Regions from separate parts of the Tatumella sp. UCD-D_suzukii genome, predicted to be linked through region 2. Evidence: predicted binding sites of a transcription regulator. Region 2 holds the regulator's gene; each other region holds the start of a gene.
The links. The regulator Fur, encoded in region 2, represses iron uptake genes when iron is present. The targets are predictions, from matches to a motif close to ATAATAATGAGAACNACTATCAA.
Positions count from the first base shown of each region.

Region 1: a site for Fur is predicted at 1,820-1,842, ahead of fhuE (ferric-rhodotorulic acid/ferric-coprogen receptor FhuE). Genes of this name have one in related genera too.
Region 3: a site for Fur is predicted at 5,454-5,476, ahead of CG67_RS16220 (TonB-dependent receptor domain-containing protein). Genes of this name have one in related genera too.
Region 4: a site for Fur is predicted at 1,494-1,516, ahead of exbB (tol-pal system-associated acyl-CoA thioesterase). Genes of this name have one in related genera too.

Region 1 is NZ_JFJX01000004.1:25,554-33,232, forward strand. It holds gene fhuE (ferric-rhodotorulic acid/ferric-coprogen receptor FhuE) at 1-1,734, opposite strand, end outside; gene CG67_RS02175 (YncE family protein) at 2,136-3,230, shown strand; gene CG67_RS02180 (NAD-dependent succinate-semialdehyde dehydrogenase) at 3,549-4,940, shown strand; tRNA gene CG67_RS02185 (tRNA-Asn) at 5,139-5,214, shown strand; partial or broken gene CG67_RS17800 (transposase) at 5,382-5,501, shown strand; gene CG67_RS02190 (bacteriocin immunity protein) at 5,598-5,843, opposite strand; gene CG67_RS02195 (bacteriocin immunity protein) at 5,929-6,186, opposite strand; gene CG67_RS02200 (DUF6392 family protein) at 6,239-6,706, opposite strand; gene CG67_RS02205 (S-type pyocin domain-containing protein) at 6,703-7,629, opposite strand.
Region 2 is NZ_JFJX01000029.1:2,927-10,605, forward strand. It holds gene ybfF (esterase) at 1-636, shown strand, start outside; gene ybfE (LexA regulated protein) at 796-1,071, shown strand; gene fldA (flavodoxin FldA) at 1,204-1,734, shown strand; gene fur (ferric iron uptake transcriptional regulator) at 2,071-2,517, shown strand; gene dalD (D-arabinitol 4-dehydrogenase) at 2,819-4,225, shown strand; gene CG67_RS06395 (SemiSWEET family sugar transporter) at 4,222-4,713, shown strand; partial or broken gene CG67_RS06400 (family 20 glycosylhydrolase) at 4,767-7,424, opposite strand; gene CG67_RS06405 (OprD family outer membrane porin) at 7,673-7,679, opposite strand, start outside.
Region 3 is NZ_JFJX01000067.1:245,072-252,750, reverse strand. It holds gene CG67_RS16240 (heme ABC transporter ATP-binding protein) at 1-83, opposite strand, end outside; gene CG67_RS16235 (iron ABC transporter permease) at 73-1,080, opposite strand; gene CG67_RS16230 (hemin ABC transporter substrate-binding protein) at 1,070-1,891, opposite strand; gene CG67_RS16225 (hemin-degrading factor) at 1,896-2,912, opposite strand; gene CG67_RS16220 (TonB-dependent receptor domain-containing protein) at 2,975-5,329, opposite strand; gene CG67_RS17710 (ogr/Delta-like zinc finger family protein) at 6,001-6,195, opposite strand; gene CG67_RS16210 (glycoside hydrolase family 68 protein) at 6,489-7,679, shown strand, end outside.
Region 4 is NZ_JFJX01000054.1:37,935-45,613, forward strand. It holds gene metC (cystathionine beta-lyase) at 104-1,315, opposite strand; gene exbB (tol-pal system-associated acyl-CoA thioesterase) at 1,601-2,326, shown strand; gene exbD (TonB system transport protein ExbD) at 2,332-2,754, shown strand; gene CG67_RS12160 (bifunctional diguanylate cyclase/phosphodiesterase) at 3,369-5,483, shown strand; gene CG67_RS12165 (RidA family protein) at 5,711-6,178, opposite strand; gene CG67_RS12170 (FAD-binding oxidoreductase) at 6,615-7,679, shown strand, end outside.

The DNA of each region.
Region 1 (7,679 bases), on a different contig from region 2:
CTCTTCCTGACCGACATTGTTCTGTTCTATGCGGAATACCGCGAAGGTCGCCGTCAGCCGGCCATTCAGCCAGTCAGATTTCAGACCCGTTTCATAACTTTTGCCGGTCACCGGAGCCAGTGTCTGACCGGACCCCGTCCGGTAAGTCTGTGGCAGGAAGATGGAGGTATAACTGGCGTAAGCCGACAGCGCATCGTTGATGTCATAGACCAGGCCGGCATACGGGGTAATATTATTTTTCGCCATATTCCCGCTGGTTCCGTCGGTGCTCCACTGGGTATAACGCGCACCCGCGATCAGTGTCAACGGGTCAGCCAGTGAGAATCGTGCCGCCGTATAGGCCGATTTCTGCCGGACAATATCATTAGCATTCACATACCAGCTTTGCCATTCAGGCTCGCCAATATTCCCGCTCCAGTGATTATCAAACACCCCCATATCGGCAGCTGAGATATCATAGTTATCCGCATCCGTAATGCCGTCCTGACTGTAAGTGGCATTATGCTGACGGCTATAGCTGATCCCTGCCATTAACTGATGCTCACGCCCCAGCAGACTGAACGGTCCACTGGCATAGGTATCGACCGAGTCCAGGGAACGGTGTCCGCGATCCTTACTACCAAAACCGGTCGCACCTTCCCCTGTATCCTCATCCGGGTAGGTCATCACATCCAGCAGTTTGTCATTAAAGGTACTGATCGCATGTGTGCCGTTGATACGGTATATCCAGCCGTTATCAAAATGATGCACCAGATTGGCTAACAGCTTGTGCGAGTTGGTGTTATAACGCGTCCAGTCAGCGGCAGAGTTGAGACTGCGGCGATAATGCGTTAAGTCACCGTTGCTGTAGAAATCCGGCAAGCCCCCCCAGGTCGGGTTACCGGTTTCGGTATCATTATAATCATAGCCCAGCGAGAGCGTTGTCCGTTCACTGAGGTCAGCCTCTGCCACGCCGTAAAAGAACTTACTGGTTTTATGATAGCGGTCGAGCCAGCTGTCCTGATCCTGATAGCCCGTCACCACCCTGCCACGCAGTGAGCCGGACGCATTCAGAGGCCCGGAAAGATCCGCCACATAACGCTGATTATTCCGGGTGCCATAACTGGCGGTCAGATTTCCGGTGAAGGTTTTGCTGTCGGCTTGTTTACGGACCATATTGACCGAGGCGGCGGGATTTCCGGCTCCGGTCATCAGGCCCGTGGCCCCCCGTACTACCTCGATTCTGTCGTAAATCGCCGTGTCTGAAGCGGCATCACCAAAGTTCCAGTCATCATTCACCGAGGTGGGGATATCATCGAAGGTAAAACTGCTGATTTTAAAGCCTCGCGAGTAATAATCTGAACGTTCACTGTCCACCAGATCCGCCGAAACACCGGTGGTGTTGGCCAGAACCTGGCCGATGGATTGCAGATCCTGATCCTTCATTCTTGCCTGAGTGATCACGCTGAGTGACTGGGGGACATCCCGCGGTGTCATCAGCATCTTTGTGCCGGCACGGGTGGTCTGTACCGTATAATCAGTTTTCTTCGCACTACCGGCGGCCGCGGGATTTCCGGTGACCACCAGGTCGGACGTATTGCCTTCCGTGGCCGGTGTGGCAGGGCTTTCTGCAGCCTGCACAGTCAGTGATGTAAGGCAACACTGAACAGCAATGGCCAGTAATGAGACACGAAACGTACGACGGTGAAGCGGCAGAATGCTGTCTCCTGCCACTGTATGATGATTGCAAGACATGTTATCCCCTGACAAAGATGAATGACGGACGTTGTTATAATGCTGACCCGGTGGCAGAAGCCCCTCATCTGCCACCGGACAAAGAATGATAAGGATAATGATAATTATTTCTTTTCAGGAAATATTAAAAAGTTGTATTTCTAAATATAACAATTTGTGTGCGAGTAATAAAAACCGCAGGCATTTTTATCTATCCTTTTGATCAAGAAGCATTCTTTAAACTTAGGCCCGGTAAAACGCTGAGCCGGTAGTGATTATTCCTCACTCCTGTTTCCCGCCGTCTCCAGAAGCAGAGTAAGATTTACTTCCCAATAGTTAATGCGTATGCTTCTCATTCTTTTTACTAATTCGATAATAAAAGTCAGCGCTAAGCGCTGCCTATCCCCCTTCCGGAGCTAAGAATGAGACCATTATTCAGCGCGCGTAACGCTGCACTGGCTGTTGCTATTGCCACGACCTTCGGCCTGACTGCCTGCCAGGCCCCCGCCGGTAAAGTACAAGCACCGGCCGTGAGCGCCACGGAAAAAGCGCCGGTCGATCAGTCACTGACTCAGCGTGAATTAGGCGACGGGCTGTATGAAATGGCCTATTCGCAGGACGCGGGTGTTCTGTATGTCGCCAGTGCGCAAAGCTTTAAAAATGTGAACGGTGGCGTGCTGTACCGCCTTGATCCCCGCACGCTGAACGTGATCGGCGAAACTCACACCGATCTGAAAAACTTCGGCATGGCGACCGATGCGCAAGGCAAGGTGTTTTACACCACAAATACGCTGGATGGCGGAGTCTCAAAAGTCGATGCACAGACCGGTAAGGTGCTGCAGCGCCTGATGTTCGGGGGTAAAGATAAAGACGGTGATGCCGTGGGCGCACGTGAAATCTTATGGCACGGCAATGAGTTATACGTAGGGGCGGTAGCCGATCCGGGCTTTATCTCCGTCGTGGATACCGGGACCTTCCGCCTGAAGACCCGAATCAAAAATGCCGGTAAATGGGTCACCGGGATCATTTATTCACCGCTGACGGACAAAATCTATGCCGCCAATGGTGGCGGTGAAATCCTGGTCATTAATCCTCACAGCCATAAAATCGAAAAACGCCTGACGGCGGGAGATGGCAAAGCGTATTTGTTCCTGAATATGGCTGAAGATCCTGCCACAGGACGCCTGTTTGTCACCGATGATTCAAAACAAAAAACGACTCTGGTCTTTGATGAACATACCGGTAAGGTGATTAAACGTCTGCCGGGAGATGCCCTGGGTATCAAATTCAATGCAAAACGCAACGAGGTCTATATCAGCCAGCGTGAATCGAAGAAAGTGCTGGTACTGGACGGCACCACGTATGCCGTAAAACATCACTGGTCGTTTAGCAGTCACCCGAACAGTCTGCTGGTTTCTCCGGACGGTAATACCCTGTATGTCACCGTGAAGCAGGACTTCAATAAAGATATGTCGACCAAAGGCCCTGACAGCGTTGTACGCATATCCCTGAACTGAGTCCGTCAGTCCACGGGAATGTAAGATAATCCGCCTTTCCGGCAGGCCGGCCTGGTCTGCCGTTATTATCCGATACCTCTGCACCTTAACAGGCTTTTCTGTCCCCGAAGAGAGGCCGGCATACCCTTTAAAATCATAAGGGTAATCGCCTGAAAAAACAGAAAAAATGTGACCTATAGCACCAATAGAGCGTGCCATCTGGAATATTTGGTCATCTTTGCTTATAAATCACTTAAGAAAAGAGTAATGACAACCCGGGGAAAAATACCCCTCCGGACTGAGGCAGTACGCCAGCCCGGCTAACAGAAGGTACGCTTTATGCCATTTTCAACCATTAATCCTTACACCGGTGAAACAGTCAAAACATTTGCGGACGCAACCGACAGCGACATCGCTGCCGCAATCACCCGCGCCGATGAAACCTTTAAACAATGGCGTGAACTCTCCATCACAGAACGCGTGCCCGTCTTACAGAAAGCCGCAGATATCCTGCGAGAGAAGAAAACGACATTCGCCAAAATCATCACTTTGGAAATGGGTAAAATTCTTGCTGAAGCTGAAGCCGAAGTGGAATTATCTGCTGCTATTTTCGAATATTACGTTAAAAATGCCGGCAAGCTGTTGGCGGATGAGCCGCTGCCGGTCGCTGACCCGGCGGAAGGTAAAGCCGTACTGGTTCACCAGCCTCTGGGGGTGATCCTGGCCATCGAACCCTGGAACTTCCCGTTCTATCAGATTGCCCGAATTCTGGCGCCACAGCTGGCCGCCGGTAATACATTGCTGCTGAAACATGCCTCCAACGTACCTCAGTGTGCCGAAGCCTTTCAGCAACTGATGCTGGATGCCGGGTTGCCTGCCGGCGGATTCACCAATCTGTTCCTGCCCCACAATAAAATTGAGGATGTGCTGAAGGATCCGCGCGTGCACGGCGTGGCCCTGACCGGGTCAGAAAAGGCCGGGGCCAGCGTGGCGCAGACAGCGGCAAAATATCTGAAAAAATCCACCCTGGAGCTGGGCGGTACGGATGCCTTTGTGGTACTGGCCGATGCGGAACTGGATAAGACCGTCAAATGGGCAGTGTTCGGACGTCACTGGAATGCCGGTCAGGTGTGTGTGTCATCCAAACGGATGATCATCAACGAAAAAATTTATGACACCTTCCTGGAAAAATACACAGCCGGTGTCGCTGCACTGAAAGCCGGTGACCCGATGGACAGCAGCACGCAACTGGCCCCTCTTTCATCGCAGCGGGCTGCGGATGGCGTGCGGAAACAGATTGAAAATGCCGTGAAACACGGCGCGACCGCCACTGAAGTCGGTGAGAAAGTACCGCAGCAAGGCGCTTTTGTTCAGCCGACAATACTGACCAACGTGACACCGGATAACCCCGCCTGGTATGAAGAGTTCTTTGGCCCGGTATCAATGATTATTAAAGCTAAAGACGACGAAGATGCTGTGCGTATTGCCAACGACTCGCACTTCGGACTGGGAGGCTCAATATTTACGGCCGATACCCGCTACGGATATGCACTGGCTAAAAAAATCACTACCGGAATGGTCTTTATCAACCACCCGACCATGGTTAAAGCCGATCTGCCGTTCGGCGGCGTGAAACGCTCAGGGTATGGCCGTGAATTACTCGGCCTGGGACTAAAAGAGTTTGTTAACCATAAACTGATCGATGTGGTGGATATTGATGCACCGTTCTGACCGGCGGGTACGCTGACAGGTAAACTTCCGACTCCCGGCCAGACCGGGAGTTTTCATATTTAGCGGCATATTTTTTCTCCGAACTGTTTCTTTTTTCGCAGGTTTGTCTCTTTTATCGTCAAACAGAGACCCCGGACGAAAAACATCTTTGACAACCCTGCACTGCCTCGTTATTATTCGCCCCGTCTTCACGACGATTCCTCTGTAGTTCAGTCGGTAGAACGGCGGACTGTTAATCCGTATGTCACTGGTTCGAGTCCAGTCAGAGGAGCCATATTTAAGAAACCCGCTTAAGGAAACTTAAGCGGGTTTTTTGCTTTTTATCCGTTGGTTATCCCTTTCTTCAGGTTCACCCTCGTTCAGTAAAAACGGTAATCCTCCCGAAAAACCGGTGTGTTCATAAGTAGAATTCTCTACTAACCTGAATTCAGAGGGATCTCTATGAAGCGATCACGTTTTACTGACAGCCAGATCATCGCCATTCTTAAGCAAGCGGAAGCGGGTACTCCGGTACCTAAATTATGTCGCATGCATGGCAAGAGTAATGCCAGTTTCCATAAATGCCATAGGAATGAAGAACTCAAGCAGCATAGTGGGTTATCTGTGCTTCTTATAAGGGACAGATAAAAGGCCAACTAATTTTTTATGGTTTCGTGCTTAGCTTTTGAAACCTGATTTACCATTTTTCTGACGCCATTGTTGAATCTTTTCTGCTATGGCTTCCGGTGTAGTCTGATCCCCCGGCTCAGAATAATAAATTAAATCTGATCCTGCTGGATGCTCTGCCAGTTTAATGAAACGCTCTGAAAGCTCATCCTGATGAGCTTCTGAACCCTCATCACTAATGATTTCTGCAATCAATGCAATGAACTCGCCTCTTGAGTAATCGCTTAAAGTATTCAAACTATATACCTCTATGAATATCAATATGCCGCCGGGGTGTTGTAACTACCATAGTTGTCAACGTTATAGACCTCACCACCCTGGCCTAACTCTTAAAGCCCGATTTACCATTCGCCTGACGCCATTCTTTAACTTCCTGAACAATACCTTCAGGGCTATCATCTTTCCCATCCTCCGGGTAGAAGATAAGGTCGGAGCCTGATGGATGTTCAGCAAGTCGCCTAAACTCCCTGACCCGGCGATTATCGTCCTCTTCTGTAAGGCCTTCAGCATTAAAAATTTTACGAACTAAATCTAAAAACTCGCTTTCTGTATAATCAGATAATAATTTTTTATCGCCCATATTATTTATTCTGCCTCGTTGAGTGAATACCGATATGCCGCTTAAGTGAAAACTACCAACGAAGATCTGAAGTTGGGAGGAAAGTCACGGCTTCGGCTTTATCTTGCATGTCGTAACGAATTTGCATTGTTATTGGGATATGAAAATCCTCAATAGCAAACCTATCAACCCATCCCATAGTTATTTTCATTACGGTTTTCGGGGGAACAGAATTATCTGGTTCACCAAAAGTATCATGTACCCATTGACGAGTCATATGCTTTTGCAAAGGCGATGGAATCTCATTCGGAAAAACCCAATTTTTCATCGGTTCATGCTGAAGTCTTAGCGTAATGCTTTTGAGAATACTACCTGTACGTTTGAATGACAAAAAAATACCTTCTCTTGCCATTTCCAAACCTAAATTAGGGGATCCGGGAGCACCTGTCGGTTTTGTTCTATATGGAAGAATCCCAGCCTCAAGTAGGTTTTCATAAGTTTCCCCCAGGCCGCGAATTAAATTCTCTACATTTACTGTCATTTGTACAACCCCAGTTCATCATTAATTTTATGAATTTTAGCTCTCGCTTCTTCTAGCTGTATATCTGTCGCACCATGCTTTTTTAATGCTGGTGTTTCAATATCAAAATCTTTATCTGCTGCTGTTCGGAGGTCATAAGAATCCTGTTCCTTTTGTGTCTGATTACGTCCCCCATAAGTCGCACTGATTTTTCGATGAACTTCCACTGGAACTATAACAGCAGCAACTTTACCTGATAATACTTTAATTTGATCCGAATCTAACTCGGGATATTCTCTCTCCAGATACAGTTCCACAGCCGCTTTTGATGGAATATGATCCGCATGATATTCCCCTTGTCGTGAACGGTTATTGAAATTATCGTAAGGTTCCACCTCCAAAAACTCAACAGGTGGCTTGCTCAGATAAATATAAATCGGTGGAATATACGGCAATGGCAGAATAAGAATATAATCCGCAAAGCTTTTCTCTTCCGGTGCCGGGGTGGTTGTAGCATCAATACGGGTATCTTCCGGCAATGGATCAATCACTACCGGATTTGGTATCCTTACCGGATTCCGGTTGCCTGTATTTGAAGGAACATTGACACCTGAACTGTCCGGCGTCCATATGATGGTGATACGCGGATCTTCCTCTGTGGTGAACGTATAGGCTTTTCGGCAGCTGTCCCACTCCATTCTGCGCACTCGCACCCTGTCCTTACCGGGTGGCGTATGCCAGCCATGAGGAACCGGATTACCTTTATCATCCGGCTCCCATGTATAACGCACACGGCTTGGTGCTTCACGCATCTGCTCCAGACGCATACGGTCAATGAAATCCTGCTCACCGTCATTGAGCCTTCCGGGCATCATTCCCATCACGACTGCGGCGATGGGCGCACCGGGGCCACTGGCAGCAATCCTTCCAAGTCCTGTAGCCATCTCACCCGGTTTTACCGCCCATGTCCCTGACGTAATGGCACTGCCACCAA
Region 2 (7,679 bases):
GTATTACAGGTGGACGTCCGTAACCATGGCCGTTCTCCGCGAGCCGCCGGGATGGACTATGCGGTCATGGCGCAGGATATGCTGCAGACGCTGGATAACCATCACCTGGATCAGGTGAATGTGATAGGCCATTCCATGGGCGGGAAAATAGCCATGGCGATGACAGCCCTGGCACCGGAACGGGTCAAGCGACTGGTAATTATTGATATCGCCCCCGTCAATTATCAGACCCGTCGGCATGATGCTATTTTTGCAGCACTGCAGGCCGTCAGCGAAGCGGGTATCACCCAACGGGAAGCTGCAGCGCAACTAATGCGTCCTTTGCTGCAGGATGACATGGTCATTAATTTCCTGCTGAAGTCATTCCGTCAGGGAGAGTGGTTATTCAATGTTCCTGCACTTTGGGATAATTACACGACCATTTCCGGCTGGGAAGAGTGTCCTGCCTGGCCTGGCCCTGCCCTCTTTATTCGGGGTGCCTTATCCTCTTATCTGGATAATCACTATCGGGAGCCCCTTCTGGCTCAATTCCCGGCAGCAAAAGCCCATATTATTGCCGGTGCGGGTCACTGGGTGCATGCAGAAAAGCCTGATGCCGTCATCAGTGCTGTGCGACGTTTTATGTCCGTCACCTGAAATCAGGGGCTGGCCGCGTTTTAACATTGGCGTCTGTCATCTCACTGGAGTATGATTGCGCGCTAAAATTTTATCGTGTGCTTTTAGCATGATAACCGTATTCATTCATCACTATGCTGCGTGTATCTGATACATCGCAGGTGTTCAGTTTCAAAAATCATGGCAAAAGAAAATACGGATCGTACTACGCTCGATTTATTCGCGAATGAACGCAGACCCGGTCGTCCTAAAACCAGTCTGCTTTCCCGTGACGAACAGTTACGCATAAATAAACGCAACCAGCTAAAACGGGACAGAGTGCGCGGATTACAGCGGGTAGAGCTTAAAATGAACAGTGATGTGGTCGATGCACTGAACTCACTGGCGGCAGAACAACAGTTGAGTCGCAGCGAACTCATCGAACAAATCATCCTGGCGCAGCTGAAAAAGCGTTAAATCTGTGTTGCGCACTCAGGGATAAATCTGACTCGTTTACAAGTACCGCCCACATCTCAGGTCTGCTATTATTCGCGCATCTGTACGGAAATTACATTCATCTGATTTTAAGATTCAAGAGGTTAACCCCACATGGCAATCGTAGGCATCTTTTTTGGCAGCGATACCGGTAACACTGAAAACATCGCAAAAATGATCCAAAAACACTTGGGTAAAGACGTTGCTGAAGTGCACGACATCGCTAAAAGTACCAAAGAAGATTTGGACGCTTTCGATATTCTATTGCTGGGGATCCCGACCTGGTACTACGGTGAAGCGCAGTGTGACTGGGACGATTTTTTCCCGACTCTGGAAGACATTGACTTTAACGGCAAACTGGTTGCCCTGTTCGGCTGCGGTGATCAGGAAGACTATGCGGAATACTTCTGTGATGCATTAGGCACACTGCGGGACATCATCGAGCCAAAAGGTGCAGTCATCGTTGGTCACTGGCCGACAGAGGGTTATCATTTTGAAGCCTCCAAAGGGCTGGCCGATGATAAACACTTCCTGGGCCTGGCCATTGATGAAGACCGCCAGCCTGAACTGACCAACGAACGTGTCAGCCAATGGGTCGCGCAAATTTCCGATGAACTGCAACTGAAAGAAATCCTCAACGCTTAGTAGGGTTTTTTGTATCAGTTGTGGTAGTGTTCACTTCAGCATCTGCAGAGCCGGCTAAAATGACCAGCGGGCTCTGAGCTATTTCCCGATGTCGACGCTTGTATTTTTCCTTTCGTGCGATTTCCGGGAATATCTTTTTTGTATCAGATTGTCACTATCCCTGACAGGCCTGCATTTCACGGTGTTCCGCGACCTTTCCTCAGGGAAAACCGGCCCGGGCCTGTAGTTTCAATTTCGATACTTCGGTTCTATAATGAATCAAAAAAAATAAGGTCATTACCGAACTTCATGGCGCTTTGCCAAAGTCATTTTCAAAAGTAACAGGACAATAACTGCATGACTGACAATAACTCCGCACTGAAAAAGGCCGGTCTGAAGGTCACGCTTCCGAGACTGAAAATTCTGGAAGTTCTTCAGGAACCTGAATGCCATCACGTTAGTGCGGAAGATTTGTACAAACGCCTGATTGATATGGGCGAAGAAATTGGTCTGGCCACGGTGTATCGCGTACTGAACCAGTTTGATGATGCGGGTATCGTAACGCGTCATAACTTCGAAGGCGGTAAATCAGTCTTTGAATTGACCCAACAGCAGCACCATGACCATCTGATTTGCCTGGATTGTGGCAAGGTTATTGAGTTCAGCGATGAGTCAATTGAACAGCGTCAGCGTGAAATTGCTAAACGTTTTGGCATTAAGCTGACCAACCACAGTCTCTACCTGTATGGTCACTGTACTACGGGTGATTGCCGCGAAGACGACACCTTACATAACGATAAATAAGCATTTTCGTCATGTTGATAGCAGCCTGTAACCGGCTGGAAAAGCGAGTGTCTTTCGCCGGTGACTTCCCGGTCATCCGCTCAAAACCGCGGCATTGTCGCGGTTTTTTATTGTCATCAGATAACGATAGCAATTTCTTATAATTGTAATTAATTGATTTTAAATATAAAAACACCACCCCGCTGTCTCATTCCCTGCCCTTAACGTCATTTCCCCTGCTGTTGTAATTTTAATCTGCCGAATATTCATGTTAAGGTTACCAGTAACATTATGACTATCTGTTACAGATTAAGGAATGCATTTGACTACAAAAAGAACTGAACAATCGGTCTGGCTGCATCTGGGTGCAGGTGCTTTTCATCGGGCTCATCAGTGCTGGTATCTGAATGAGTTACATGAAAGCGGTGATACCCTCTGGTCTATTTCACTGGCAAATATTCGTAACAGCAGCACACAGCAGACACTCAAACATCTGGCCCGACAGCAAGGGCGTTACACACTCGAAGTTATCTCTCCTGAAGGCAATATTGCCTACCACACGCTCTCAGCAATTCGTAATGTCATCCTCTGGGACCCGCAAATACAGGCAGTCGTCAGTGAAGGTTCCCGCCCTGAAACCAGAATAATCTCTTTTACCGTCACCGAAGGTGGCTATTTTCTGACTGATGACGGCCATCTGGATCTGAATGCAGCACCTATACAAAGTGATCTTGCCGGTACCGCAGACACGGTTACCCTGTATGGTGCTCTCTATAAGATCCTGACTGCCCGGCGGGAGAATAACGCAGGTCCGGTTACGCTGCTCAGTTGCGATAACCTGCGCAGTAACGGAGAAAGTTTCCGTCGCGGGTTAACAGAATTTGTTGCTGCCCGTCAGGATGACGCATTAGCCCGGTGGCTTGAACAGAATATCAGTACCCCGGACGGTATGGTCGACCGTATCACACCCGCCTCAGATGACGGACTGTTGCAACGCCTGCGCGCACAGGGGATCAACGATGACAATGCCCCTGTCAGCTGTGAGTCATTCACACAATGGGTGATGCGCGATGATTTCATTGCCGGACGTCCGGCGCTGGAAAAGGCAGGTGTGGAATTTGCAGATGATGTTATCCCTTACGAAGAAGCTAAAATCCGCGTACTGAACGCAAGCCATAGCGGTATTGCCTGGGCCGGAGGATTGCTCGGTAAGGACTATATTGACCAGAGCCTGTTACCCGAAGTTCGTCAGTGGATCACTGAGTATGTCAGTCAGGATGTCATCCCGGCACTGGGCGACTCACCGATTGATTTAACCCGCTATTGTCAGACTGTGCTGCAACGTTTCGGTAACGAACGGGTACGTGATACCTGTCAGAGGGTATCTTCTGACAGTATTGCCAAACTGCATGAGTTTATTGTTCCGACCCTGAAAGCCCGCTATCAGCAGGGGAAAACACCGCAGGCAACGCTACGTCTGGTCGCGTTATATTTCCTGTTTATGCAGAAGGTCGCGAACCACTCCCTGCCTTTTGACTATCAGGACAGAGCGTGTAGTAGTGTCGATTTCAAAGCAATTTTTGCCAGTGTTGATCCGGTTACGGCCTTTGCGGGCCAGAAAAAGCTGTTAGGGTCTCTGGCCGGAGAGCCGAAATTCATCGCAGACCTGACCCGTACGATCGACGATATGCAGCAACAGTTGAAGATAATGGGGGATGATAAGCCATGAAAAGTGTTTATATTGTAGTGGTTACCGCGATGCTGGCGTTACTGGCGACCTATTTCCTTTCTCCCTGGCCTGTCGCTCTGGGAACCGTCGCGGCCTGGGTAACCACCGGTTCGTTTTTTCTGCAGGTACTGCATATTATCCGTAACCGGGATACCAAAGCTCTATCGCTGGGGATGTGGTCTGCACTGTTTTTCGGCGTTTCCTGCTGGACCTGGTACGGCTTCCGCGTCAGCGATGTCCCCGTGATGACAGCCAACGGCTTAACCGCATTACTGGCATTCTCGGTCATTGTTCTGAAGCTTTATCACGAACGTCCGGCTAAAAATCAGTTACGCCGTAAGTTACGCGCCATGCCGGGTGTGATCCTTCGTCCGCGGATCCGCAGGCTGCGCCCTTACACTCCGGGTGAAGCCCCGCTACCGGAACAGGATCCTGTTTCACTGCAGGATCCTGTATCGATGAGTCCCCTCAGTAAACTGAAGAAATAATCCGGTTCCTGTCGCCACTTCCGTTGAAAGGCGGACGTGGCGACAGCCCGTCATCAGTCAGCCTGAAGACTGACCACTCTTCCGCTACGGAGTCCGTCAGAGCTGCGGGACCTCACCAGAATTTTACCGGTGACTGCCGGCGGTTGCTGCTCCTGATAATCCATCCAGTGTTGCCCCTCATCGGTGGAATATTCAATTCTGACGCCCGGCAGAGAGGTATTTGCTTCCAGCACCCCGTTACGGATACGCGCCCCTGGTACCGGGATCCGGTAGCTGATACCTGCAGTATCCAGCGTCGGTAAAACAGACCTCCCCAGAAGTGTCGCAAAGCGGTTCCAGTCTGCCTGCAGTTGTTGCTGATTAACATGCCTGGTTTTACCTTTTTCAAAGGTCTTCCCTGGCTGATACGGCAGTTCCCAGTCAGCTTTGTGCCAGGCTCTTTCTGCAACGGCCAGCAACCTCGGGTATAGCCGGTATTCCATTTGCTCGTCGGTTCTGACGATTTCGCTCCATACCTGGGCCGACATCCCCGCAGCCCCCGGCCACCTGCCCTGACCTGTGGCTGAAAAGACTTTTCCGTCACGGTCGGTCGATGTTTCTGCGTTCATGGGCAGATTATCCGGTGAAAAGGTAAAGATTTTCTGTTCATCGCTGAAACGGGTTGCCCAGTAATATCCCGGCTCCTGCGGATCAACTTCATAGGGCATATCGAGATAGAGATAATCCGGCGAAGAAACAATGATCCGATACCCCTTCTCTGCCCATTCACCGGCCGAATTCACGCCGTCCCAATACAGTGGATCCCAGAAGTTAAGAGTCACGGTTCCTGTTGCAAATTCACTGGCTGAACTGATGGCTTTCAGTCAGTCCTGCCACGCCTGCATATTTTTCAGCCCCGCTGATTGCACCAGCTGGCTGACCTGGAGTGCAAACCAGCCAGGCAGATGTGTAAAGTCACCAACCTCCCCCTGCTGGATCCGCTGACGGCAACTGGCAGACTTCGCCCAGGGCTTATCCTGCAGGCTCAAATCACGCTGACCTTTACCGGGTTGCGGATGATTTTTATCGGTATATCCCGGCCCCAGATAGATATTTTTTGCTTCGTCACCGCCGAAATGCCAGGTTTCCAGTGGTTGCCCTGCTTCCCGGTGCATTGCGATAAGTTCATTCATGATTTTGCTGACGAACCGCTGCGCTGATGGCAGGCAGGGATTAATAAAACTGGTACGATCATAATATTGTACGGTCGTCACAGAAGAGTCATCACCGTCTTCCTGTAAGCGATACTGGTTAGCCTCGCTGACTTTCCCTTCGGCCATCAGCTTTTTATACCGCGCTTCCATGGAGATCACAGCCGCACGGGCATGAGCAGGCATATCAATTTCAGGGATAACGGTAATTTGCCGCGCATTAGCATACCGGAGGATCTCAATATAGTCCTCACGGCTGAAGTAACCACTTCCGGTCGTTGAAGTATCGGGGCCGGACCCCAGTTGCGGTAACAGACAGCGTGTTTCAGAGACATCATGGCAACGATTTGCCCCGACAGACGTCAGTTCAGGCAGCCCCGGGATCTCAATTCGCCAGCCTTCATCATCTGATAAGTGTAAATGCAGAATATTCAGTTTATACCGCGACATCTGTTGCAGGGTACGCAGGATAGCGGCCTTTGAATGAAAGTTTCTGGCCACATCGATAAAAATAGCGCGGTTGGCAAACCGGGGGGAATCACTGAGGTTCATGACCGGGATCAGCGGTTCTCCCGTCGCGGGTATCAGTTGCTTCAGTGACTGCAAACCGTTAAATACCCCAAGGCTATCGTAGCCGATAATTTCAGCACGCTCCTGACTAATTTGCAGCCGGTAAGCACCTTCCTTAACCCCCTCTTCTTTGAACCCCGCGGGATCAATAGCAGTGATCACCGGATAACTGCCATCGGTTCTGACCCCGGCTTCCCGGAATTCTTCGGTGATCACATTAGCGCTGTCAGCCGGCAAAGCCCGCAGATCCGCAGCGATCCCCTGCTTCAGACTGACGTTGCCCGCAGTGATCTCAACACTACGCGGTGTCGGAAGAATGTGGCCACGTAACTCTGCCGCCGGTACCGGCGAGGTTAGCTGGTTTTTCAGGTAGCGATTTTCCGCCGTCATTAAAATGTTGGCATCATCCGGCGTCCGCTTCCATTGGCTGGCGGGTAATGTCGTTATTTCTGACAGGTTTTCGGTGGCAGTCGCCGCAATGACTTTGGGTGTTCCCTGTGAAGAGGTGACATACCAGCGGGGCAACACATCCGAAAGCGATAACTGCCAGTATTCATTTATTACCGGTAAGACGATAGAGCCTCCGGCAGGGAACCCCCGGAACGTTTCTGTCGGCTCAATTTTATGTAAATCACCGACAACATGGGTAATTCTGAACTGGTCATTGTCTGTTGCGAGTACCTGACGAATACCAGAAAACCAGATAGCCCAGTCATGACTTTGTAATGCAGCACCGGGATTCGTCAGGGTGATCGTGGCCTGATAGCAGGACCCCCAATCTCCGCCTGATGCCGCACAATTGACCCCGTGCTGCGCAGCAAAATTATCTTCCACTGCAACCTTTACGCCAAAATGGCTCATTTGATCAATCGTCTGCTGATCCGCCCATGCAGAGGCTGAAATTAACATCGTACTGATCACTGCAGATAACCAACATCTACGGGTTAACATAACTTATTATCCTTAATCGTTAACTGATAACACCGGATAAGCCAGGTCAATGTCCGGCAGAATACTTCCGCTTCTTTACTGCGACATTCTCTTCTGACGTTACTGTGTAAACAGAATTTTTATCATCCGGCCGGGCTTTTTCTGTTACGAATGAAAACTGTTTGTCTGAACCGACTGGCAAAAAAACCAAATATCAGTGCGTTGCAGTAAAAATGGCGCCAGCGGGACGTTATTCTCTGTCCCCTTCCTTATTTC
Region 3 (7,679 bases), on a different contig from region 2:
GATAACTGCAACGATACCCCTGACAACAACGTCTTTGGCCCGCGTTTCAGAATGAGGTTATCCGCCTCAAGGTTAAGAACCATCACTCCCCCGTTGACGACGAATAATCAGCCAGAAAAACCACGGTGCGCCAATCAGGCTGGTGAGCAATCCGACCGGCATTTCGGCCGGGGCCACTATCGTACGGGCCAGCGTGTCGGCCAGCAGCAGTAAAATAGCGCCACATAGCGCCGATGCCGGCAGGACAGTGCGGTGATCACTGCCGAAACACATTCGCATCACATGGGGGATCACCAGCCCGATAAAGCCAATGACCCCGCTGACAGACACGGCAGTCCCCACCAGTAAGGCATTCAGCACCAGTAACTGTCGCTGCGTACGGCGGACATTGACCCCCATATAATGGGCATCTTCCTCACCCAGTTGCAGTAAGTTGAGTCGCTGTGAAAAGAATACTGTCCCGAAGGTGGCGGGCAGAATGAGTAAACCACACACGAGGATCACCGGCCACTGTGCCTGAGAAAGTGTCCCCATGCCCCATAACGATAGCTGACGTAACTGCTGATCATTACTTACCCATGACAGTACACCGACGATTGCCCCGCACACTGCATTGATGGCCACACCAAACAATAATAAACGGGACAGATGTCCGCCGGTAAACCGGCTAAGCTGAAAGATCAGCACGGTGACCAGCAGGCTGCCGATAAACGCCGCCATCATCGGTAACCACAGGGCCAGGGCCGAAGGCAGGGAAAACGGAATAATCAGGGCGATAGCCACGGCAAGGCCCGCCCCGCTGCTGATCCCCAGTAATCCCGGGTCGGCCAGCGGGTTACGAAATAATCCCTGCATCACGGTACCGGAGACGGCCAGAGCCAGCCCGACCAGCGCCGCCAGCAACACCCGGGGCAAGCGGATATTCAGCCATATCTTCCGGGTCAGGCTATCAGGATCCGCATGCCAGACGGTGGACAGAGAAAGAGGTAAAGCCCCGGACAGGCTGGAAATCAGTAAGGCTGCCAGCAGGATCCCCCCCATCACCGGCAGCCAGACGAAAGTACGGCGGTTACTCCGCATGGATCTTTTCTGCCGCCTGACGCAGCTGCAGGATAGCTCCCGGCGTCTCCGGACCAAAGCCCAGCAGCGCCACCTGGTCAATAATGATCACCCGGTGATCCCGGCCGGCCGGGGTCATAGACAGTCCAGGTAACTGCCACAATTTGTCTGTTCCCCCCAGGGCAGCCACACCGCGACGGTCGATGAGAATGACCTGCGGAGCCGCGGCAATAACGCCCTCCGCCGACAGGCTCTGGTAGTGAGGGACATTCCCCATCACGTTACTCAGCCCGGCGCTGCGCATCGCCACATCTGCCGCCGTCTCTTTACCCGCCACCAGGGTGGTCATACCGCTGTTGGCCATAATATACAACGCTTTGATCGACAAAGGCCGGGTCGGCAATGCCTGTATCTGTTCACGGACCTGACGTAACAGAGGTTTTGCGGCCTCTTCTTTATGCAGGGCGTTGGCAACCGTCGTAATTTTTTGCAGAATGGCCGGCAGGCTGTTCTCGCCGGTAACATGCACCACGTTCACCCCGACCTGCGATAGCTGTTCCAGAACCTGTGAGGGTTTCGCCTGGTTATTGGCAAGTACCACCGCCGGTTTCAACGCCAGAATACCTTCGGTATTCAGCTGGCGCATATAGCCGACATCGGGAAGTTTTTCGGCCTGTGCCGGATGGATACTGGTACTGTCACGGCCCACCAGCTGGTCACCGGCGCCCAGTGCATAGACGATTTCGGTGACATCTCCGCCAATGGAAACCACCCGCGGGCTGGCAAAAACAGGTAATGCCAGCAAACAAAGCATCAGGCCAAAAAATCTCATGCCATTATACCCCTGTGAGTGATTCGATTTGCTGACGCCAGAGATCCTGCTCCGGCTGCCCTTCACTGCGCTGTCCGTAGAGCTGCGCGATTTGCGTGCCATCCGCGGCAAATAACTCCAGGCTGGTGACGTGTCCGTCCACCGTGGGTTTACGGGTGATCCAGCTTTCAGCTATCTGCTTATCCTGTAAATGCAGGGTAAAGCGGGGATTAAAGATATTCAGCCAGCCCTTCATCGGTTCAAGTTTTTCCACCTGACCGGTAAAAATCTGTGTGCAGCCCCGGTTACCGACAAAGATCATAATCTCATTACCTGCCTCCTTAGAAAGCGTCAGGATCTGTGCCAGTGCCCCGGAATTTACCCGCCAGGCCAGATCATCACTGACCGCCGCAAAGGCCTGTTGCCGGCTGATATTATGACGGCTGAGCAGACGGAAAAACTGATGTACATCGGTCATTTCCCGCCATTCCTGCTCTATCAGTGACGCATCAATCTGTTCTGCATACGCAGGGGCAGGTGCCTGGTTCAGAGAGATCACCGCAGGTCCAGGCTGACGGAAATCAGTGATCAGTTGCTGCCAGGCCGCCTGATCGGTATTCCCGGTGGCATAGATTTTGATCACGGCATCGCCCTGACTATCAAAGATCTGAATACTGTGGCGTTCGCCGCGGGTGCTCTGCTCCTGCAGGCTGAAAACACTGTGCCATTTTGCCAGGAAAAAACGCAGGTCCAGGTGCCGCGGGTTTAATACCAGCCCGGCATGCGGACCAAGATGCAGGTTATCAAAGGTGCCAATCTGTTCGTGTACTGCATATTCGTTGCGGGTAATACTTTTAATTTCACCCACACTTTTCAGCGCATTCAGTAACGCCGGGAAGTCTGCCCGCAGAGGTTGCGCTTCGTCTGCCCTTGCCTGCGTCAGCTCAGCTTCACTGATCCCCATCATTTTCGCCAGATCCCGGGCATAACATCCCGGATGTTCGGTTTTTAACTGCAGATAATGCTGATAAAGGGTTGTCATAACTTCTCCTGCTCTCTGTTCCCTGAGTGCCCTGCCGCCATGGCAGGGCGGATAATGGATCATCAGAAATCAACGTTCAGACCTAACTGATACGTCCGGCCCGGCATCACGGCTAATGCAATATCATTGTTGTTCTGCGCGGTCGATGTTTTCAGATCACGACTGCTGAGGTAATCGATATATTTACGATTAGTAATGTTATAGATCCCGCCGCTCAGTTTGACATTTTTTGTGATACGCCAGTAAGCGGTCGCATCCATCAGGCCATAACCCGGAATACGCAAATACGGGCTTTCTGTACTGGTCACCGGACCGGTCGTGACGGTATTACGCGTGGTCTCGCTGGCTTGTTTCCCTTTCACAAACGTCGCCGTTACTGCACTGCCCCAGACGCCTGACGGTGCATCCCATGCCACACCGACCACTGCCTTCATTGGCGCTACGCTATCCAGATCGGTGTAGCTATCACCGCTGAGTGAAGACTTAGACTCACCTTTGGTATAACCCAGCGCCAGGGTTGTGCTCAGGCCTTCAGCAGACTCCAGCCAATGACCGATATGGAATTTCGCACTGATATCTCCGCCATAGATAAAGGCTTTATCGCGGTTTTCAGCCTGATAAATCGTATAAATATTCGATGGTACCTGGGTAAACGCCTCCGGGGAGCCGCTGCGGGTATAACGTGTGTACGCAATGAAGTTATCGTACTGGTTGTAGAAGACCGAGCCGCTCAGGGTCACCCCCGGGTTCAGTTGCCCGGTCAGGCCCCACTCAAAGTTATTACTGGTTTCTGTTTTCAGTGACGGGTTACCGATCAGTGCATATTGCTGGGTTCCTGCATAGCTTGAACCCAGGTTCCATGAACCGTACAACTGGCTGGCATCCGGGAATTCGGCCCCGCGTTTATACTGAACATAAGTCAGCAGCGTCGGAGTTAACGAATATTGCAGCGTCAGGGACGGTAAGACCTCGGTATCGCTGGTGCCTGAACCGTATAAGGTCTCCAGATCCTCAGTGGTCAGCACTGAACTCCCCGCGGCGAGAGAAGAGAGATTCTGTGGTTTGGTTTTCTGATAGGCGACACGAACACCCGGTGTGATCGCGAAATTATGGCCCTGCAGATCAAAGTTAATTTTATCCTGCAGGAAAGCACCGAGGGTCGTGCTCCGGCTGTCAGCCTGCGGCTGCATGACTGAGAAGTACACCAGCGGAGCCGGTGACTGAGCGAACGGACGCGCCGTATTTTCCAGACCGGCGTTCACTCCCCCGCTCAGCTCATGGCGACCCAGGGTTTTACGCAGTTCGCTGGAGAACCCCAGAGAGTTCGTATTGTAGTCCGAGTAGGTACGGCCTATCACCCCGGTATCATAAGGTGCCAGCGTATTGTCATGCGCCTGGGTTTTTTGCCAGTTAACCCGGGTGGTCAGGGAATCTATCCAGTCATTATACGGGGTATATTCATCCTGCAGATTGACACCTAACCGACGGGTTTCCCCGGACTGATGACTGGTACCGATCACTTCCGCGCCGGAGGAATCCCAGGTGTCATAATGCGTATGGGTGGTTTTATCATAGTAACTGAACGTTCCGGTCAGCTTATGCTGATCATTCGGTTGCCAGATGCCGGTGGTCAGGAAGGCGTCGGAATGCCAGTTCTCCGGATACGCAGAAACGGTACCGCTGTTATTACGGGTTTGCTGGCCGTCACGACGACTATAGACAAAAATCCCGCGCAGTTCTTCATCACCGGCTGCCGCAGTGATCCCGTTGTGCCAGCCCCGATCTGAAGAATCGTAATCTGACTGGTAACCGAAATAGGCCGGCTTTTCCGGGTTCAGATAATCGTCCGGGGATTTAGTCCGGAAGGAAACCATGCCGCCGATAGAGGTATTCGGCTGTGATACCGCTGTCGCTCCTGCATCAATATTCATTACACCAAACAGGTACGGGTCAATATAATCGCGACCGATACCGAAAGTATTCACGCCGGTACGTCCGACATAGCCACGCCCGGTAGCCGACGGGAGTTCCACCCCATCCACATCAATGCCGACACGGTTACTTTCCAGACCGCGGATGTTGTAGCCGGTGTAGCCGCCGCGGTCAAAACCACTTTTTCCGTTACCGGAGCCGCCACTGGCTCCGGTAGCACTGACCAGCGTCTGATAGCGCATCAGCGTACCAAAGTCCGTTGCTCCCTGTTTTTGCATCTGATCAGCCGTTATCGTTTTCTGATTATCTGCACGCAACGGCAACGGGGTAGCCGTGACGGTCAGTTGCTGTTCAGAACTCCCGGCCTCGCCGGCAGTATTCGCTGTGGTTGCGGCAAAAGTACAGGCCGAATGAACGGACAATGCCACCGCGGTGAATTTGAACAATGCGGGTTTCAATTTACCCTGAGTCAGAAATTTATACATAATTATCAGTATCCAGACACGCCAAAAATGTCGTTTGCCGGCAAGTGAATGCAAACGAATGACTTTCCTCTCAATGGAATAAACTGTGCAAATATCAGCCACTTATTCTTGGATGAGAATCTACATCAATATGATAATAATTATCAACTGCATTTACACTTTTTAAACACTAAGTCTGTCAGGAAAGAGTAAAGATGCCGGATGCTGCTGCGGGACAGTACGGGAGAGAGTGTTATGGATCGTGCGGGAGATAGTTCAATGAACAGTGCGGAGGATAGGTGAAACCTTCAGGGGTCAGCGTCGGACAGGAAACGGTGCACCCTAAGGGTTTGTATGCGATCTTCACCGCATAAAGCCGGTCGTCTGAATAACGAAGAACCGGAACCGGGGTGCTCTGTAAAAAACAGGATGAACCGTCAGGCTCCGGGCCTGCCGGACCATCAACAAAACAAAATAATAACGAGTAATTTACATTATTACAGGGAGAGGGTTAAACCGCGGTATATTTTGCATACGCGGTTTAACCCTACAGAAAACAATATTGATCAATTATTGATAAGCTTCCGCGAATATGCCGTCGGAAAATATTTTCCATACGACATCTCTGATTATTATCAGCGCTTACAATATTGATGGAAAGTTCAGTGGAAAAATCGTTATTAAGACTATTCCTATAATGCAGCCATTATTCGTTGTTCCTGATCCGCCATCGGAGCACATATAATTTTCTCCAGACTCTCTATCGTTTTAAAGGTGCATGAGCAGGTAATATCCTGACATTGATAGTATGCTTCCTTGGTCGTATCACTTAAGTAACGGCTTGTACGTGTGTGAGCCGGCTTGTTACAGATCGGGCAACGCATCATAAGTACCACCTATTTTTACTGAATAATTTTAAAACATGTAGAGGTATAAATGATCAATCACTACATTAATGGCTGATAATAGATTAAAGATTCTATCTGCTTTTTATCTGGCTGTAGATACTTATTTATATACCCGGCCAGCGCCATCATTCTCTGGTCTGTCACTCACTACACAACAACACAGCCCTTTTTTTAATTATGTCTGTTGTGTGGTGCATTACAAAATTAAATCCGTTTTAATTATTTTCGGGTGCATGATTTTATTAAACCTCATTCAATTACGGAGGTTTAATATGAAAAATTTAATAGATAAAGTGAAAACTACTGCATGGAGCCGTGCTGACGCCCTTAAAGTTCGTTCTGATGATCCCACCACCACACAGCCGTTGGTCGGTATTGATTTTCCGGTCATGAGCGATGAAGTATTTATCTGGGACACCATGCCGCTGAAAAAATATGACGGTAATATCGTTTCCGTGAATGGCTGGTCTGTCATTTTTACGCTGACGGCAGAACGCCAGCCTGAGGTCTATACCGATGCCGATGGCAACTACGATATCGACAGTGACTGGGTCAATCGCCACAGCCGCGCACGCATTTGCTTCTGGTATTCCAAAGACAGCAAAAACTGGATTTACGGTGGCCGTGTCATGCCGGACGGCGTTTCACCGACCACCCGGGAATGGGCCGGTACACCTGTCCTGCTCAACGAGCAGGGTGACATTGAACTCTATTATACCTGTGTCACCCCCGGCGCGACGATTGTTAAAGTTAAGGGTAAGATCGCTGCCGATGGCAACGGAGTAACGCTTTCCGGGTTCAGAGAGGTGATTGAACTCTTTTCTGCCGATGGTTTTATTTATCAGACAGAAGAGCAAAATGAATACTGGGGCTTTCGCGACCCGAGCCCGTTTATCGACCCTAAAGATGGCAATCTTTATATGGTCTTCGAAGGGAATGTGGCCGGCGACCGCGGGACCCACGTCATCACCAGCGAAGATATGGGTGAGGTGCCTCCGGGGTATGAGAATGTCGGCGGAGCCCGTTATCAGACCGGCTGTATCGGCTTTGCGGTAGCGAAAGATGCCGAAGGGAACGACTGGCAGTTACTGCCACCATTAATCACTGCCGTCGGCGTCAATGACCAGACCGAACGTCCTCACTTTGTCTTCAAAGACGGTAAGTATTACCTGTTTACTATCAGCCATAAGTTTACCTATGGCGACGGAGTCACGGGTCCTGACGGGGTTTATGGTTTTGTCAGTGATTCATTATTTGGCCCTTATGAACCCTTAAATGGTTCCGGCTTAGTTCTGGGGAATCCATCGTCACAGCCTTATCAGACTTATTCACACTGCGTGATGCCAAATGGCCTGGTGACCTCTTTTATCGATACTATTCCGCAATCGAACGGAGATTATAACGGTAGCTATCGTGTGGGAGGGACGGAAGCCCCTACCGTACAAATTAAAATAAAAGGGAAC
Region 4 (7,679 bases), on a different contig from region 2:
CAGTCGTCTCGTTATAAAATCATTACCGCAGAGCCGCCGCAATAACTGCCCGTCAGGGCGGTTAAAGCCGCATCACCCTCTCATTTGTTTGCAGGCCAGTGCATTATCCCCGATGACGTGCCAGACGTTCAAAACCCGCCGCCAGGTCGGCAATCAGGTCATCGACATTCTCCAGCCCGATATGCAGACGTACCAGAGTGCCGGGCAACAGTGCTTCTCCCTGAGGACGGATGGCTGCAATTTCTTTCGGCTGGTTAGTGAGGATCAGCGATTCAAATCCGCCCCATGAATAGGCCATGCTGAAGTGGCTGAAATTATCCAGGAAATCGGCCAGCGCTTCTTGAGAGAGTTGTTCCCGTAATACAAATGAGAACAGACCGCTGCTGCCGGTGAAATCGCGTTTCCAGAAGCGGTGGCCCGGTGACTGCGCCAGCGCCGGATGATTGACACGCCAGACTTCTTCACGTTCTGCCAGCCATTCGGCGACTTTCAGACTACTTTCTTCATGCTGTCGCAGACGGACGGACAGGGTACGCAGGCCCCGTGAGGTCATATAGGCCGTATCTGCATCCACCATCTGCCCCATCAGATAAGAATTTTCACGCAGGGTCGGGTAACAGCGCTCATTTGCTACCGCTGTACCGATCATCCCGTCGGAGTGACCTATCAGGTATTTAGTGCCTGCCTGGATTGAGATATCAATTCCGAAATCCAGTGCATTAAACAGTACACCGGCCGCCCAGGTATTATCCATCATAATAATGGCGTCCGGAGCTTTCCTGCGGACTGCGGCCACAATGGCCGGAATATCCTGCACTTCCATAGTGATGGAGGCCGGAGATTCAAGGAAAACGATACGGGTGTTCGGCTGGACCCATTGCTCAATTTCACTGCCGGAGGTATGAGGAAAGTAGGTGGTGGCGACGTTAAGCTTACGCAGGATAGTGTTACAGAAGTCGCGGGTGGGTTCATACACGGAACCGCACATCAGAACGTGGTCGCCGCTTTCAGCGAACGCCAGAATGGCGTTGGTCACGGCGGCAGCGCCACAAGGATAAAGGGCACACCCTGCACCATTTTCCAGCTCACACATCGCTTCCTGAAGTGCAAAGTGAGTCAGGGTGCCGCGACGCCCGTAAAAAAGCTCACCTTGTGTGCGGCCCGCCGTCGCTCGTTTTTTTTCGGCAACAGTCTCAAAAACCAGCGATGATGCCCGCTGAATGACGCTGTTTACCGCGCCTGCGGTATAGCGTTTGCCTCTGCCTGCGCTGATCAGTGTCGTTTCCAGCTTTTTATCTGAAGTGTTATTAGTCATTTTTCTCTGCTCTGCCAGTATAACCCTGAGTGACACGTTAACATGAAAAGGTGCCCGGGCCAGTGATCACGAGAAAAATTCACCTGATCGTTTCCTGTCACAGAATAAGGGGTTCTGATGACAGCATAATGACGGCGGCAGAGGCCTCCCGTGGGGGGGCAGGCACTTCAGGATGTAAATACTAATGATAACCACTATCAATTAAGCTGTGATTTGGTATGATCGGTGATATTGCAGGTTGTTAAACGGTTATATGGAGTCGCACACGTGGTAGCCAATGATCTTATGCAGACGGATCTTTCCGTTTGGGGCATGTATCAGCATGCCGATATTGTTGTAAAAATTGTCATGATTGGTCTGTTACTCGCATCAGTGGTGACCTGGGCGATATTCTTCGGTAAGTTTACTGAACTGAGTGCAGCCAAACGCCGGCTCAGAGCAGAACAAAAGGCGCTAAAAGAGGTACGGACTCTGCAACAGGCCGTGGATGTCTCTGCGACGTTCCCGGCCAGTAGTCATAGCCGGGCACTGATTGCGGAAGCGCTGGACGAACGGGATCTCTCTGCCGGAAGTCATGAACCGGAAGGGATTAAAGAACGCACCGGTTTCCGGCTGGAACGTAAGGTCGCCTCAGTTGGCCGTTTTGCCTCACGCGGTAACGGTTTTCTGGCCACTATCGGCTCTGTTGCTCCGTTTATCGGGCTGTTCGGTACGGTCTGGGGCATAATGAACAGCTTTATCGGGATAGCTAAAACGCAGACCACCAACCTGGCGGTGGTCGCACCGGGCATTGCAGAAGCTCTTCTGGCAACGGCTATCGGCCTGGTGGCGGCGATCCCGGCAGTCGTTATCTATAACTTTTTCGCCCGGATGATTGCCGGTTATAAAGCGTCTCTGAGTGATACCGCGGCGCAGGTACTGCTGCTGCAGAGCCGTGACCTCGATCTGAATCAGGGTGCGGTGAACAGTACTCCGGCGCGTACCTCTGCCCAACAACTGCGGGTGAGTTAATCGTTATGGCAATGCGTCTGAATGAAGATGTGGAAAACGATGGCGAAATGAGTGAGATCAACGTGACGCCCTTTATCGACGTCATGCTGGTATTACTGATTATTTTTATGGTAGCGGCCCCGTTATCGACGGTAGATGTTAAGGTCAATCTCCCGGCCTCTACCAGTAAGCCTGCACCACGCCCTGAAAAGCCGGTCTATCTGAGTATCAAAGCAGATAAATCGCTGTATGTCGGCAATGAGCCGGTCTCTGCCGGACAACTGATGGCGTCCATTGATGCACTGACCAGTGGTAACAAAGATACCACCATCTTTTTCCAGGCAGACAAAGATGTGGATTACGCGACCCTGATGAGCGTTATGGATGAATTGCGCGCGGGCGGGTATCTGAAAGTCGGGCTGATGGGGCTGGAATCCGCGGCCCATTGATTGCCGGTTATGTGTCCAGTGAGTGAAGGGCTTCTCTGAAAAGGGAGGCCTTTTTTATACAGTCAGTTCTTATTGTTATTGGTGGTAAATTGTTACATGCGACCGCCATTGCAGGCACATTCCTTCCGATAAGTTTACCTGACGTTTGCCACCTGCTGATCAGCACACTGTGTATCGGTGACCTGGTCAGACGTTATCCGTTGAAACAGAAATCGGTGACACTGAACGTGTGTGAATAAGTGTTCTTTGACGCTGTCTGCTGTGATCTGTCAGCGCAGGAGGCTATGGAATAAATGTTCCCGTCACCCCCGTTTTATACTCCCTGCATTGTATGCGGATATTTTTGGCGTCCGGAATCAATTAAGATTTGTTAATGCCAGATTGTATGACGTACTATGATTAATTAGCAGACTTTTTTTACAGGGCGTCAGCGTGCAACAGTTCTTGCCGTACTTGTCTGCGCTGGCGCAGTGCCGGATTGATTCAATCACTTAATAAGTCATGACATTCTCTTTCGCAACGATGATTTTCATTGTGCCAGGGAGTTGTTCTGTTTTTCACTGCTATTTTTAGTCAATACCTTCGTTTATCAACCTGTGACAAAAGGAATCATTATGCTCGATGTATCCTGGGATAAGTGGCTGGTCCTTATATCCCTGCTCATCGCCTTTATCGCCTCTTTTACTGCATTGGATACAGCAGGGCGTGTCGCCAGTTCGCAGGGATGGAAAGCCAGGTTCTGGCTGGCGGGTGGCGGAACAGCTATGGGTATTGGTGTCTGGTCGATGCACTTTATCGGCATGCTCGCCATGAAATTTCCGATGCCAATGCATTACAGTATCGGTTATACCGGAGTTTCTTTGCTGCTGGTGATTGTGGCATCAATCGTCGCTCTGCAACAGGTGGTCAGCCAGCAACATCTGGGCTGGGAACGATTCACCCGTGGTGCATTATTGTTAGGCAGCGGGATTGTGGGGATGCATTATCTTGGAATGTATGCCTTGCTGATTGACCCGGGGATCGTCTGGGATCGGGGTATGGTGATCCTGTCCATCGTCATTGCCTATGTTGCGTCCGGCGTTGCCCTCTGGCTGGCTTTTGAATTGCGCAAAGGGGAAAGCGGGATTGTACTGCGTCGTCTGCAGGCATCTCTGGTGATGGGATTCGCGATTGCCGGTATGCACTACGTGGGGATGGATGCAGCAAGTTTTAAGTCCGGGTCCCATATGTACGGGCACGGTATCAATTCGCCAGCGCTGGCTATTTGGGTGTTTTTGTTTACCCTCAGTATCCTTGGCTGCAGTCTGCTGGTATCGATGATTGATTCGCAGATAAAAACGACACGACTGGCAAAGAAATTACATCAGGCCAACCGTGAGTTACATAAGCTGGCGATGCATGACCCCTTGACCTTATTGCCCAACCGCGCTTATCTGGAAGAACAACTGGACCACTACATTCAGGGTGCATCCTCAGGGTCGGCGTTTGCCCTGATGTTCCTCGACCTGGATGGCTTTAAGATGATCAATGATGCTTACGGGCATCATATCGGTGACCGGTTACTGATTATGGTGACCGAGCGGTTAAAGAATATTCTTGATTCTGACCATGTGCTGGCGCGTGTCGGGGGGGATGAGTTTGTGTTACTCACACCGTCTACCTCGGCAGAAATGGCAGAACGAATCGCTGCCGGAATGGTGAAGGCTATCGAAAAGCCGTTTCATATTTCGGACTATGAGCTGATGGTGTCAATCAGTATCGGGATTGCCCTCTATCCGCCACACGGGTCCGAAGGCCGGGATATGATGTTCAATGCTGATGTCGCCATGTACCACACCAAGAATAATGGCCGTAATGGTTTCAGCGTCTACCGTCCGGACATGAACCCGATGGGTAAAAGTCAGGTCCAGTTGAAAAATGAACTGTGGCGGGCGTTGTACCATAATGAGTTACGTCTGTTCTATCAGCCGAAGAACGATGCCGGAAGTGGTCAGATTATCGGTTACGAAGCACTGGTACGCTGGCAGCATCCTGTGCGTGGTTTATTATCTCCGGATAAATTCCTGCCGGTGGCAGAAAAAAGCGGCATGATCATTCAGGTGGGCGAATGGGTGCTGAATGAAGCCTGTCGTCAGCTGGCTATCTGGCACGCTCAGGGCAATACAGAATTATCCGTATCCGTGAATCTGTCAGCACTGCAGTTTGAACAGGAAATGCTGGCCCAGGTGGTACTGAATGCATTAACTACCAATAATGTACCGCCGGAAAAAATGATTCTGGAGATCACCGAAACCACGGCCATGCGTTCGCCTAAGGAAACTATCCGGATACTGAACATTCTGAAAGAACACGGTATTCAGGTTTCTATCGATGATTTCGGCACCGGCTATTCCAGTCTGCTGTACCTGCAAAGTATCCCGGCCAGCGAACTGAAGATTGACCGTGCGTTTGTGCGTGAAATTAATAATAACCATACCGATACCCGGTTATTAGCTATGATCATTGAACTGGCGAAGAATATGAATCTGAATATTGTCGCTGAAGGCGTCGAGACCGAGGAGCAGCAGCGTCAGCTGACGGAACTGGGCTGTAATATCCTGCAGGGCTTTTATTTCAGTCGTCCGGTTCCGCCGGAACAACTGGTACTGCCGGAAGTGATGGCTAAACCCCATACACAGGTCAAACTGGATTTGGTACCGGATACCGGTTCCCGGAAAATCAGCGCCTGACGAGAGCTTAAAGGCCCGTGCGGGGACCGACCGACCCGCATAAGGTGGATGTCACTGTTATTAATCATTCACCGCGGTTTTTCGCATAAAAAGCCCTCCCCGAAAAACGGGGAGGGCTTTTTTAATATGCCGGGAACCCGCAGCCGGGCCATGAGGAAACGGCTTCCGGGGTTTATCTGCAAATGTGTCATTTTTCAGAACGCCTGGCACAAAGGGGACGCAGGCCGTTATTCCGCGGCTATTTCGGCAATCATTTCGATTTCCACCGCCATCCCCAGCGGTAACTCTGTGGCCGAGACGGCACTCCTGGCATGTTTGCCTTTGTCACCAAACACCTCGACGATAAAATCTGAAGCACCATTGATGACCAGATGCTGCTGATCAAACCCCGGAGCACTACGAACCCATGCCAGCAGTTTGACGAATCTTTTGATTCTGTTTAACGACCCCAGTTCGTTTTTCAGCACGCTGAGCGCATTAATCGCAGCCAGCCGTGCCGCCTGATATCCCTCGTCAGGCGTTATGTCGTGGCCTACCGAACCTTTCCAGACCACAGTACCGTCTGACAGCGGCCCCTGCCCGGAGACAAACGCGAGTGAACCACTGATGACCACCGGGACAAAGTTAGCCGGGGGGGAGGTAACGACGGGAAGAGTCATACCCATTGCTTCGATTTTCTGATCCGGAGTTAGCATATCGTTTTCCTGAACGCGGAGAGTAAGTGATACCAGGGGGTACCGCTGAGCGTTTCATCATAAAATCTTTTCCGGATTTACTCTCATACTGAAAACTGATATCCGTAATGATACCCCGCGGATTAACGGGCCGTCGCGGGGCCGTGACAGCAGTAACATTCCCCCGGGCTGCCGTGACCGGCGAACCTGTGACAAATCGCGGACGGCAGGAGACAGGGTTAACACTGCAGTGCCTGAAACCGGAAGGATCCCGGGTAAGGCTCAGACGTTCACTGCCAGTGCTGGCATACGAATTGCTTTACTTTCTATGAACCGCAGAACCCCGGTACGGAAGGGGATCCCATCGAACAAAGGGCCGCGGACCGTGAACTCCGGATACCGGAGACACGCGATGACTCTTAGTACCGAACCGGTACTGCTTTTACAGGTAAATTCTATGACGTATGACGTATTTGTTTTAGGTGCAGGGATGGTGGGTACCGGCTGCGCGCACTATTTACAGGAAAGCGGAAAAACCGTCGCCCTGGTCGATAAAGGTGCACCCGGCATGCAGACCTCTCATGGTAATGCAGGCATCATTCAGCGGGAGGCTATTCAGCCGTATGCGTTTCCCCGCCAGTTATCGGTGATCCTTACTGCGGCGGCTAACCGGCGAACGGATATACGTTACCAGCTGCCCGCGGTACCTTCGTTTATCAGGCCGCTCCGCCAGTATTACCACTATTCGGCTCCTGCCAGGTATGCCGGCATCGCACGCGAGTATGCCTCACTGATCTCCCTCTCCCTCGAAACGCATAATGAGTTAATTCATAAAGCGGGTGCAGAGGCACTGACGGGAACTCACCAGTGGCTTGCACTGTCACGTACCGACCGGCACCTGGAAGAAAGTTACCTGTCTGCAGATTTGCTGGCAGAGCAGGGGGTCAGCCACACAAAATTATCGGCAGAGGATTTGAAACTCAGAGAACCGGATATCAGTCCTCTGTTTCCCGGGGCTGTTATGTGGACGTCTCCCAGGACGATTCGTGATCCGTCAGCATTAGTGCAGTCGTATGTGGATCTTTTTCTGAGTGGCGGCGGAACCTTTATTTCCGCAGATGCGCAAACCCTGAGCCGGACCCGTGACGGTTTGTGGGAGATCAGAAATGACCAGGGGGATGTCAGCCAGGCACGCCAGGTGGTGGTGGCTCTGGGGCCATGGAGTACATTACTGACCGCTAAGTTCGGATATCAGCCCCCGTTATTTTCTAAGCGCGGTTATCACCGGCATTATAAAACACAATCCGGTAAGCAACTGAATAACTGGGTACTGGATGCGGAAAAAGGATTTCTGCTGGCGCCGATGAACCGCGGTATCCGGCTGACGACCGGTGCTGAACTTGCAAGGCTTGATGATCCGCAAACGCCCCGTCAGCTGGAACAACTGGAGCCTGTTGCCCGGCAGGACTTTCCGCTGGGAGAACGGGCGGATGATGAGACATGGTCAGGCAGCCGGCCATGT